DNA from 2 places in the Enterobacter wuhouensis genome. Region 1 is predicted to be linked to the other one. Evidence: predicted binding sites of a transcription regulator. Region 1 holds the regulator's gene; the other holds the start of a gene.

Region 1 (4,221 bases):
TCTGCTGGCGCAGGGCAAGCTTGATGAGGCCAAAGGGCAATCGATATGAGTAAAACCAGACGTTGGGTTATCATTCTGCTTTCGCTTGTTGCGCTGGTCCTGATTGGCGTGAATCTTGCCGATCGTGACGATACGCAGACAGAAGTAGTGAATAATAACGAGCCAACCTATAAAAGCGATCACAGCGACACCGTGGTCTACAGCCCTGAAGGGGCGCTGAACTATCGGCTGATTGCCCAGCATGTAGAATATTTTTCAGATGACGGTATTTCCTGGTTTACCCAGCCCGTCATGACCACGTTCGATACGGACAAAGTGCCGACGTGGTCGATTAAGTCAGACAGGGCAAAGCTGACGAACGACCGTATGCTGTATCTGTACGGCCACGTTGAAGTCAACGCCCTGACCCCTGACTCGCAGCTGCGCAAAATTACGACGGATAATGCCCAAATCAACCTGGTGACCCAGGATGTCACGTCGCAGGATCTGGTCACACTGTATGGCACTACATTTAATTCCAGCGGTCTGAGAATGCGCGGGAACTTACGCAGCAAAAACGCCGAGCTGATTGAAAAGGTTAGAACCTCCTATGAAATTCAAAACAAACAAACTCAGCCTTAAAGTAATTATCGCCAGTGCGATGCTGGCGGCCAGTCTTCCCGCTTTTGCTGTGACGGGTGATACCGAGCAGCCAATTCATATCGAGTCCGACGCGCAGTCGCTCGATATGCAGGGTAACGTCGTCACCTTCACGGGCAACGTCGTCATGACCCAGGGCACGATCAAAATTAACGCCGACAAAGTGGTCGTTACCCGCCCAGGCGGCGAGCAGGGCAAAGAAATCATCGATGGCTATGGCAATCCGGCCACCTTCTACCAGATGCAGGACAACGGCAAGCCGGTAAAAGGGCGTGCCTCGCACATGCATTACGAACTGGCGAAGGATCTGGTTATCCTCACCGGTAACGCCTATCTGGAGCAGCTGGACAGCAATATCACCGGCGACAAGATCACCTATCTGGTGAAAGAGCAGAAAATGCAGGCCACCAGTGAGAAAGGCAAACGCGTGACTACCGTGCTTGTTCCGTCCCAGCTGCAGGACAAAGGCAAAGGCCAGGCCCCGGCACAGAAGAAGAGTAACTAATTCGCTATGGCAACATTAACTGCAAAAAATCTTGCGAAAGCCTACAAGGGCCGCCGCGTCGTGGAAGATGTCAGTCTGACCGTCAATTCCGGCGAAATCGTGGGCCTGCTTGGCCCTAACGGTGCGGGTAAAACCACCACGTTTTACATGGTCGTCGGCATTGTGCCGCGCGATGCGGGCAACATTATCATCGACGATGAAGACATTAGCCTGCTGCCGCTGCACGCGCGCGCGCGTCGTGGCATTGGCTACCTGCCTCAGGAAGCCTCCATTTTCCGCCGCCTGAGCGTTTACGATAACCTGATGGCGGTACTGCAAATTCGTGACGATCTGACCAGCGAACAGCGTCAGGATCGCGCCAATGAGCTGATGGAGGAGTTCCACATCGAACACCTGCGCGACAGCCTCGGTCAGGCGTTATCCGGCGGTGAACGTCGCCGTGTTGAAATTGCGCGCGCGCTGGCGGCGAACCCGAAATTCATCCTGCTGGATGAACCCTTCGCGGGCGTTGACCCGATCTCCGTTATCGACATCAAACGTATTATCGAGCATCTGCGCGACAGCGGACTTGGCGTGCTGATCACCGACCACAACGTTCGTGAAACGCTGGCGGTGTGTGAACGCGCCTACATTGTGAGCCAGGGCCATCTGATCGCCCACGGTACGCCGCAGCAAATCCTCGAAGATGAGCATGTTAAGCGCGTGTACCTTGGGGAAGACTTCAGACTCTGATAGGGTAGAGGTAACACAACGCCGAACCGGAGAAAAATGCTCTGAACATGAAGCAAGGTTTGCAATTACGGCTCAGCCAACAACTGGCAATGACGCCGCAGCTACAGCAGGCAATTCGCCTGTTGCAGTTGTCCACGTTAGAACTCCAGCAGGAGCTCCAGCAGGCGCTGGACAGCAATCCGCTGCTGGAGCAAACCGATCTTCATGACGAGGTAGATACTCAGCAATCGCAGGACACTGAAACGCTCGATACCGTTGATGCGCTCGAACAAAAAGAGATGCCGGACGAGCTTCCGCTGGATGCCAGCTGGGATGAACTCTACACCGCCGGAACGCCTTCGGGCACGCGTGCAGATTATCAGGACGACGAGCTGCCGGTTTATCAGGGCGAAACGACCCAGTCGCTGCAGGACTACCTGATGTGGCAAGTTGAGCTGACGCCCTTCTCCGACACCGACCGCGCAATTGCGACGTCAATTGTCGATGCCGTCGATGACACCGGCTACTTGACCGTCACGCTTGACGATATTCTGGAAAGCATCGGCGACGACGAGATTGAACTCGAAGAAATTGAAGCCGTCCTGAAGCGCATCCAGCGCTTCGATCCGGTCGGGGTCGCGGCAAAAGATCTGCGCGATTGCCTGCTGATCCAGCTCTCGCAGTTCGACAAAACCACGCCCTGGCTTGATGAGGCCCGATTAATCATCAGCGATCATCTGGATCTGCTGGCTAACCACGATTTCCGTACCCTGATGCGCGTCACGCGCCAGAAGGAAGAGGTGCTGAAAGAAGCGGTTAACCTGATCCAGTCGCTCGATCCGCGCCCCGGTCAGTCGATCCAGACCAGCGAACCCGAGTATGTCATCCCGGATGTCCTGGTCAGAAAGCACAACGACCGCTGGGTCGTTGAACTGAACTCAGACAGCATTCCTCGCCTGCAAATTAATCAGCAATACGCCTCCATGTGCACCAGCGTGCGTAACGACTCAGACAATCAATATATTCGCAGCAACCTGCAGGAAGCGCGATGGCTGATCAAAAGTCTGGAGAGCCGAAATGATACGCTGCTGCGCGTAAGCCGCTGTATTGTCGAACAGCAGCAGGCGTTCTTTGAGCAGGGCGAAGAGTACATGAAGCCGATGGTGCTGGCGGATATCGCCCAGGCCGTCGAGATGCATGAATCAACCATTTCCCGCGTGACCACGCAGAAGTATCTGCACAGCCCGCGCGGTATTTTTGAGCTTAAGTATTTCTTCTCCAGCCATGTGAGCACCGAGGGCGGTGGCGAAGCCTCGTCCACGGCGATCCGTGCACTGGTGAAGAAGTTGATCGCAGCGGAGAACCCCGCGAAGCCACTGAGTGACAGTAAGTTAACCACCATGCTGTCCGATCAGGGTATTATGGTGGCACGTCGTACTGTTGCGAAGTATCGAGAGTCTTTATCCATTCCGCCGTCTAACCAGCGTAAACAACTGGTCTGACACAACCGATAAGGAAGACACTATGCAGCTCAACATCACAGGACACAATGTCGAGATTACTGAGGCATTACGCGATTTTCTGAACACGAAGTTCGCGAAGCTCGAACAGTATTTCGAAAGGATCAATCAGGTCTATATTGTGTTGAAAGTGGAGAAAGTGACTCATATCTCGGATGCAACCCTGCACGTTAACGGGGGTGAACTCCATGCCAGTGCGGAAGGGCAAGACATGTACGCGGCTATCGACGGCTTGATTGATAAGCTTGCGCGACAGCTCAATAAACATAAAGATAAACTGAAACAACACTAATTGTCCGGGCAGTTAACGGGTGCAGGACGGCCTGTTGTGAAACACAACAGGCCATTTGTACAGTTAGCGCTTAGGTGAAATTATGATGAACAACGATTCGGCTCTTCAACTGAGCAATGTCCTTAACCAGGAATGTACCCGCAGTGGCGTTCACTGCCAGAGCAAAAAACGTGCGCTGGAGATCATCAGTGAACTGGCCGCAAAACAGCTGGGCCTGCCGCCGCAGGTGGTGTTCGAAGCTATCCTGACCCGTGAAAAAATGGGCAGTACCGGCATCGGCAACGGTATCGCGATCCCGCACGGCAAGCTCGAAGAAGACACCCTGCGTGCCGTCGGCGTGTTTGTGCAGCTCGAAACGCCTATTGCCTTCGATGCCATTGATAACCAGCCGGTCGATCTCCTCTTCGCGCTGCTGGTGCCTGCCGACCAGACAAAAACCCATCTGCATACGCTTTCGCTGGTCGCTAAACGCCTGGCTGATAAAACCATTTGCCGTCGACTGCGTTCAGCCCAAAGTGATGAAGAGCTCTACCAGATTATCACTGAAGCAGAAG
Region 2 (4,221 bases), 520 kb from region 1:
ATATCGCCCCCCGGAAAGAACAGCGGGTCAATCACGTAGCTGTCGGTGGAGAAGGCCAGCCGGTCGCCCTGCGCGGTCAGGGTCGTGAGGTCAATGCGCGCCTGGTCTTCCTGTTCGGCAAGCCAGGGATTGTTAAACGCCTCCATGAACAGCCGGTTAATCAGCTGCTGCATCGCCTGTCCACCGCTTCCGTGCGCCATTTCAACCGTGTTCATACTTCACACTCCTGATTGCGATACTGATACCACGCGGCACATGCGCCCTCAGAGGAGACCATCAGCGCGCCAAACGCGGTTTGCGGGTTACAGGTGTTACCCAATAACGGGCATTGATGCGGTTTACATTTTCCGGTGAGTACCTCGCCGCAGCGGGCGCGCGGATCGTCGCAAACCTGCTGCGGCTGCGGGCGGAAATGCGCCTCGGCGTCGAACGAGCGGTAGGCCGGCGTTAATCTCACGCCGGATTCGGCAATCAGCCCCAGGCCGCGCCACTCGCTGCCGCCTTCGACGCAAAACACGTCGGCTATCGCCTGCTGGGCGAGCGCATTGCCCGCATCAGGCACCACGCGGCGATACTGATTTTCTACCGCGCTCAGGGCCGCTATTTTCTGCTCAACCAGCATGGTCACGCCTTGCAGTAGATCAAGCGGTTCGAAACCAGCGACCACTAACGGACGATTGTACCGTTCAGCGATAAAGCCGTAGGCGTCTGTGCCAATCACCATGCTGACGTGGCCCGGTGCCAGAAAGGCGTCTATCCCGTTTCCCGGCTCTTCCAGCAGGTTGCGCAGCGTGGGAATGAGCGTAATGTGCTGGCAAAAAAAGAAAAAGTTGTCGAGCTTACGCGCTTTCGCCTGCTGGAGCGTGATGGCGGTGGCGGGCATGGTGGTTTCAAACCCCAGGCCAAAAAACACGACCCTGCGCGAGGGGTTATTCTCTGCCAGCGTCAGGGCATCGATCGGCGAGTAAACGATCCGCACGTCCGCGCCGCGCGCCTTCGCCTGCAGCAGCGATCCCTTTTTCCCCGGCACGCGCATCGCGTCGCCAAAGGTGCAGAAGATCACGTCGGGATGGCTGGCGATTTCAATACAGCTGTCGATGCGCCCCATCGGCAGAACGCAGACCGGGCAGCCGGGGCCGTGGATAAACTCGATGTTTTCCGGCAGCAGCTGGTCGAGGCCAAACTTGAAGATGGCGTGGGTATGCCCGCCGCACACCTCCATGATCCGCAGCGGTTTTTCTTTCGTGTAGTCCAGCTGCGCCGCGCGCGTTTTCAGGTGCCCGATAAGCTGCATCACCTGTTCCGGCGCGCGGTATTCATCAACGTAACGCATATGCTATCGCTCCTCGCCGAACAGGAGCGCGCCTACGTCAGGCTCCACGTCGAACATGTTTTGCAGGGCGTCGAGGGTGTCGCGGGCTTCCGCTTCATTTATTACGCTCATCGCAAACCCCACGTGGACCAGCACCCACTGGCCGAGGCGCGAGGCGCCCGTTTCGTCAGTGCTGCCTACCAGCGTCAGGTCGACGTCGCGCAGGATGCCGCAGACCTCGACTTTGGCCTGATTCCCGTCAATGGAATGGATCTGCCCCGGTACGCCTATGCACATCGTTCACTCTCCAGCCAGTTCAGCCAGGCGTCCATGCCGTCGCCGCGCGTGGCGGAGACCAGCAGGATCTGAATCTCCGGATTCACTTCCCGGGCATACGCCAGACACTTATCCACGTCGAAATTCAGGTACGGCAGCAGGTCAACTTTGTTCAGCAGCATGATGGAGGCCGCAGCAAACATATGCGGATATTTCAGCGGTTTGTCTTCCCCTTCTGTCACGGAAAGCACTGCGACCTTGTGTCGTTCGCCAAGGTCAAAGCTCGCCGGGCAGACCAGGTTGCCGACGTTTTCAATAAACAGGATGCCGTTATCCGCCAGCGGCAGTCGCGGGGCGGCATCGGCAATCATCTGCGCGTCCAGATGGCAGCCTTTGCCGGTGTTGACCTGAATCGCCGGGGTGCCGGTTTCGCGAATGCGCGCGGCGTCATTAACGGTTTGCTGATCGCCTTCGATAACGGCGCAGGAGACGCGCGCGTTCAGGCGTTTGAGCGTTTCGGTCAGCAGCGTGGTTTTGCCGGAACCGGGGCTGGAGACCAGGTTCAGCACCAGCTGTTTACGGGCGGCAAAACGGGCGCGGTTGCGGGCGGCGAGCCGGTTATTTTTGTCCAGCACGTCGATCTCCACCTCCAGCATCTGGCGCTGGCTCATGCCCGGCGCGTGGGTACCCGCCTCGCCGTGGCCGTAGTGCAGATCGCCCGCAGCGGATTGTTGCGGGGCGAAGGTGATACCGGTTAAGGCCGCCGCAGGCCGCGGGGCAGGAGAAAAGGGCGCGGAGCGAAACGCGGAGTGGGGACGGTGTTCATCCCCTTCTATATACAGGTTGCCTTCGGCGCAACCGCAGGTGCTACACATAACTTACTCCTTCTCGATTTCGAGGCGTTGGATCTGCATACCGTCGTCCGCCACGATGCGCAGCCCGGCGCTCTGGCACTGCGGGCAGCGCTGAACCTTTGATGACAGCAGGGTGACGTACTGCTGGCACTGCTCGCACCAGCACTCCGCCTGCTGCTCGTCGATATGCAGCTCGCATCCTTCCGCCAGCGTACCGCGGCACACCAGCTCAAAGCAGAAGGTGAGGGCGCTGGTCTCGACGCAGGAAAACGCGCCAACCTTCAGCCAGACGCCGGTAACGCGCTTCGCGTGGTTTTGCACTGCCTGCTGTTCGATAAGCTCCAGGGCCCGCTGGCAGAGGGTAATTTCGTGCATGACGCCTCCTCAATGATTTGCGCCATTCAATGCAATAACGGTGCCAGCTTGATTTTTGTTAAGGCGTGACGATGTCAACGCTGTCGAAATGACACGTCGACACCCCGATGATGACAGCGTGAGCTTCGTTAAATCCTTTAAAATTCAATAAATTAAAAACTGGCACGGAATCTGCTTAACAGCCGCTATCTCCATTACGCGGATACCTTTTATGACTATTTGGGAAATTAGCGAAAAAGCTGACTACATCGCGCAGCGTCACCAGCAGCTGCAGGATCAGTGGCACCTCTACTGCAACTCTCTGGTTCAGGGGATCACCCTGTCGAAAGCCCGCCTGCACCACGCCATGAGCTGTGCGTCGCAGGGGGATATGCGCTTTGTGTTATTCGGTCACTTTACGATCAACGTCACTCTGGCAGAGAGTTTTAACAGCCACACCATCGAGTACTACGTCGAGACAAAAGAGGGTGAAAAACAGTGTATTGCGAAGGCGCAGCTGATGGCCGACGGCATGGTGGACGGTCACGTCAGCAATCGCGATCGCCAGCAGGTGCTTGAGCACTATCTGGAGAAAATCGCGCCGGTGTACAACGGGCTCTACGCGGCGGTTGAACACGATTTGCCGGTCAACCTGCAGCAGCTGATGGATGGAAACGCCCCGGCAAACGTGGCCTGAATATCGCGTGTCGAGATGTGTCGACACGACAGTTTTTTCGTCAAAAATGACCATCACCAGAGGATTGCCCGGTGAACCGTTTTGTAATTGCTGACTCGACGGTCTGTATTGGCTGTCGAACCTGTGAGGCGGCGTGTTCAGAAACGCATCGCCTGCACGGGCTACAGTCCATGCCGCGCCTGCGCGTCATGCGTAATGAAAAAGAGTCTGCCCCGCAGCTCTGCCACCACTGCGAGGATGCCCCCTGCGCGGGCGTCTGCCCCGTTAACGCCATCACCCGCGTTGACGGTGCCGTCCAGCTGAATGAAAGCCTGTGCGTTAGCTGCAAGCTGTGCGGCATCGCCTGTCCGTTCGGCGCCATCGAATTTTCCGGCAGCCGCCCGCTGCATATTCCGGCGAACGCAAACACGCCGAAAGCCCCGCCTGCGCCACCGGCTCCGGCACGCGTGAGCACGCTGCTGGACTGGGTGCCCGGCATCCGTGCCGTTGCGGTGAAGTGCGATCTGTGCAGCTTCGATGAACAAGGCCCGGCGTGCGTGCGCACCTGCCCGACCAAAGCGCTGATTCTGGTCAACATTCGCGACATTGCCCGCACCAGCAGGCGCAAGCGCGAGCTGACCATTAATACCGACGTCGGCGATCTTTCGCTTCTGCAGGCGCTTAACGAGGGGGCGAAATGAACGCCATTACCATGATTAACAGCGCCGTGGCGTACTTTGCCGCTGCCG

The links. The regulator sigma-54, encoded in region 1, starts transcription at its own class of promoters, with help from an activator protein. The targets are predictions, from matches to a motif close to GTTGGCACANNTTTCGCTNT.
Region 2: the regulator sigma-54 is predicted to act here: its motif matches at 2,846-2,865, upstream of hypA (hydrogenase maturation nickel metallochaperone HypA).

What each region holds. Positions count from the first base shown of each region.
Region 1 covers NZ_CP142124.1:4,250,186-4,254,406, forward strand. Annotated here, with positions in the region: gene kdsC (3-deoxy-manno-octulosonate-8-phosphatase KdsC) at 1-49, shown strand, start outside; gene lptC (LPS export ABC transporter periplasmic protein LptC) at 46-621, shown strand; gene lptA (lipopolysaccharide ABC transporter substrate-binding protein LptA) at 590-1,144, shown strand; gene lptB (LPS export ABC transporter ATP-binding protein) at 1,151-1,876, shown strand; gene rpoN (RNA polymerase factor sigma-54) at 1,924-3,357, shown strand; gene hpf (ribosome hibernation promoting factor) at 3,380-3,667, shown strand; gene ptsN (PTS IIA-like nitrogen regulatory protein PtsN) at 3,750-4,221, shown strand, end outside.
Region 2 covers NZ_CP142124.1:3,728,167-3,732,387, reverse strand. Annotated here, with positions in the region: gene hypE (hydrogenase expression/formation protein HypE) at 1-215, opposite strand, end outside; gene hypD (hydrogenase formation protein HypD) at 212-1,333, opposite strand; gene VPX56_RS17725 (HypC/HybG/HupF family hydrogenase formation chaperone) at 1,337-1,609, opposite strand; gene hypB (hydrogenase nickel incorporation protein HypB) at 1,600-2,463, opposite strand; gene hypA (hydrogenase maturation nickel metallochaperone HypA) at 2,467-2,817, opposite strand; gene hycA (formate hydrogenlyase regulator HycA) at 3,029-3,493, shown strand; gene VPX56_RS17705 (4Fe-4S dicluster domain-containing protein) at 3,565-4,173, shown strand; gene hycC (formate hydrogenlyase subunit 3) at 4,170-4,221, shown strand, end outside.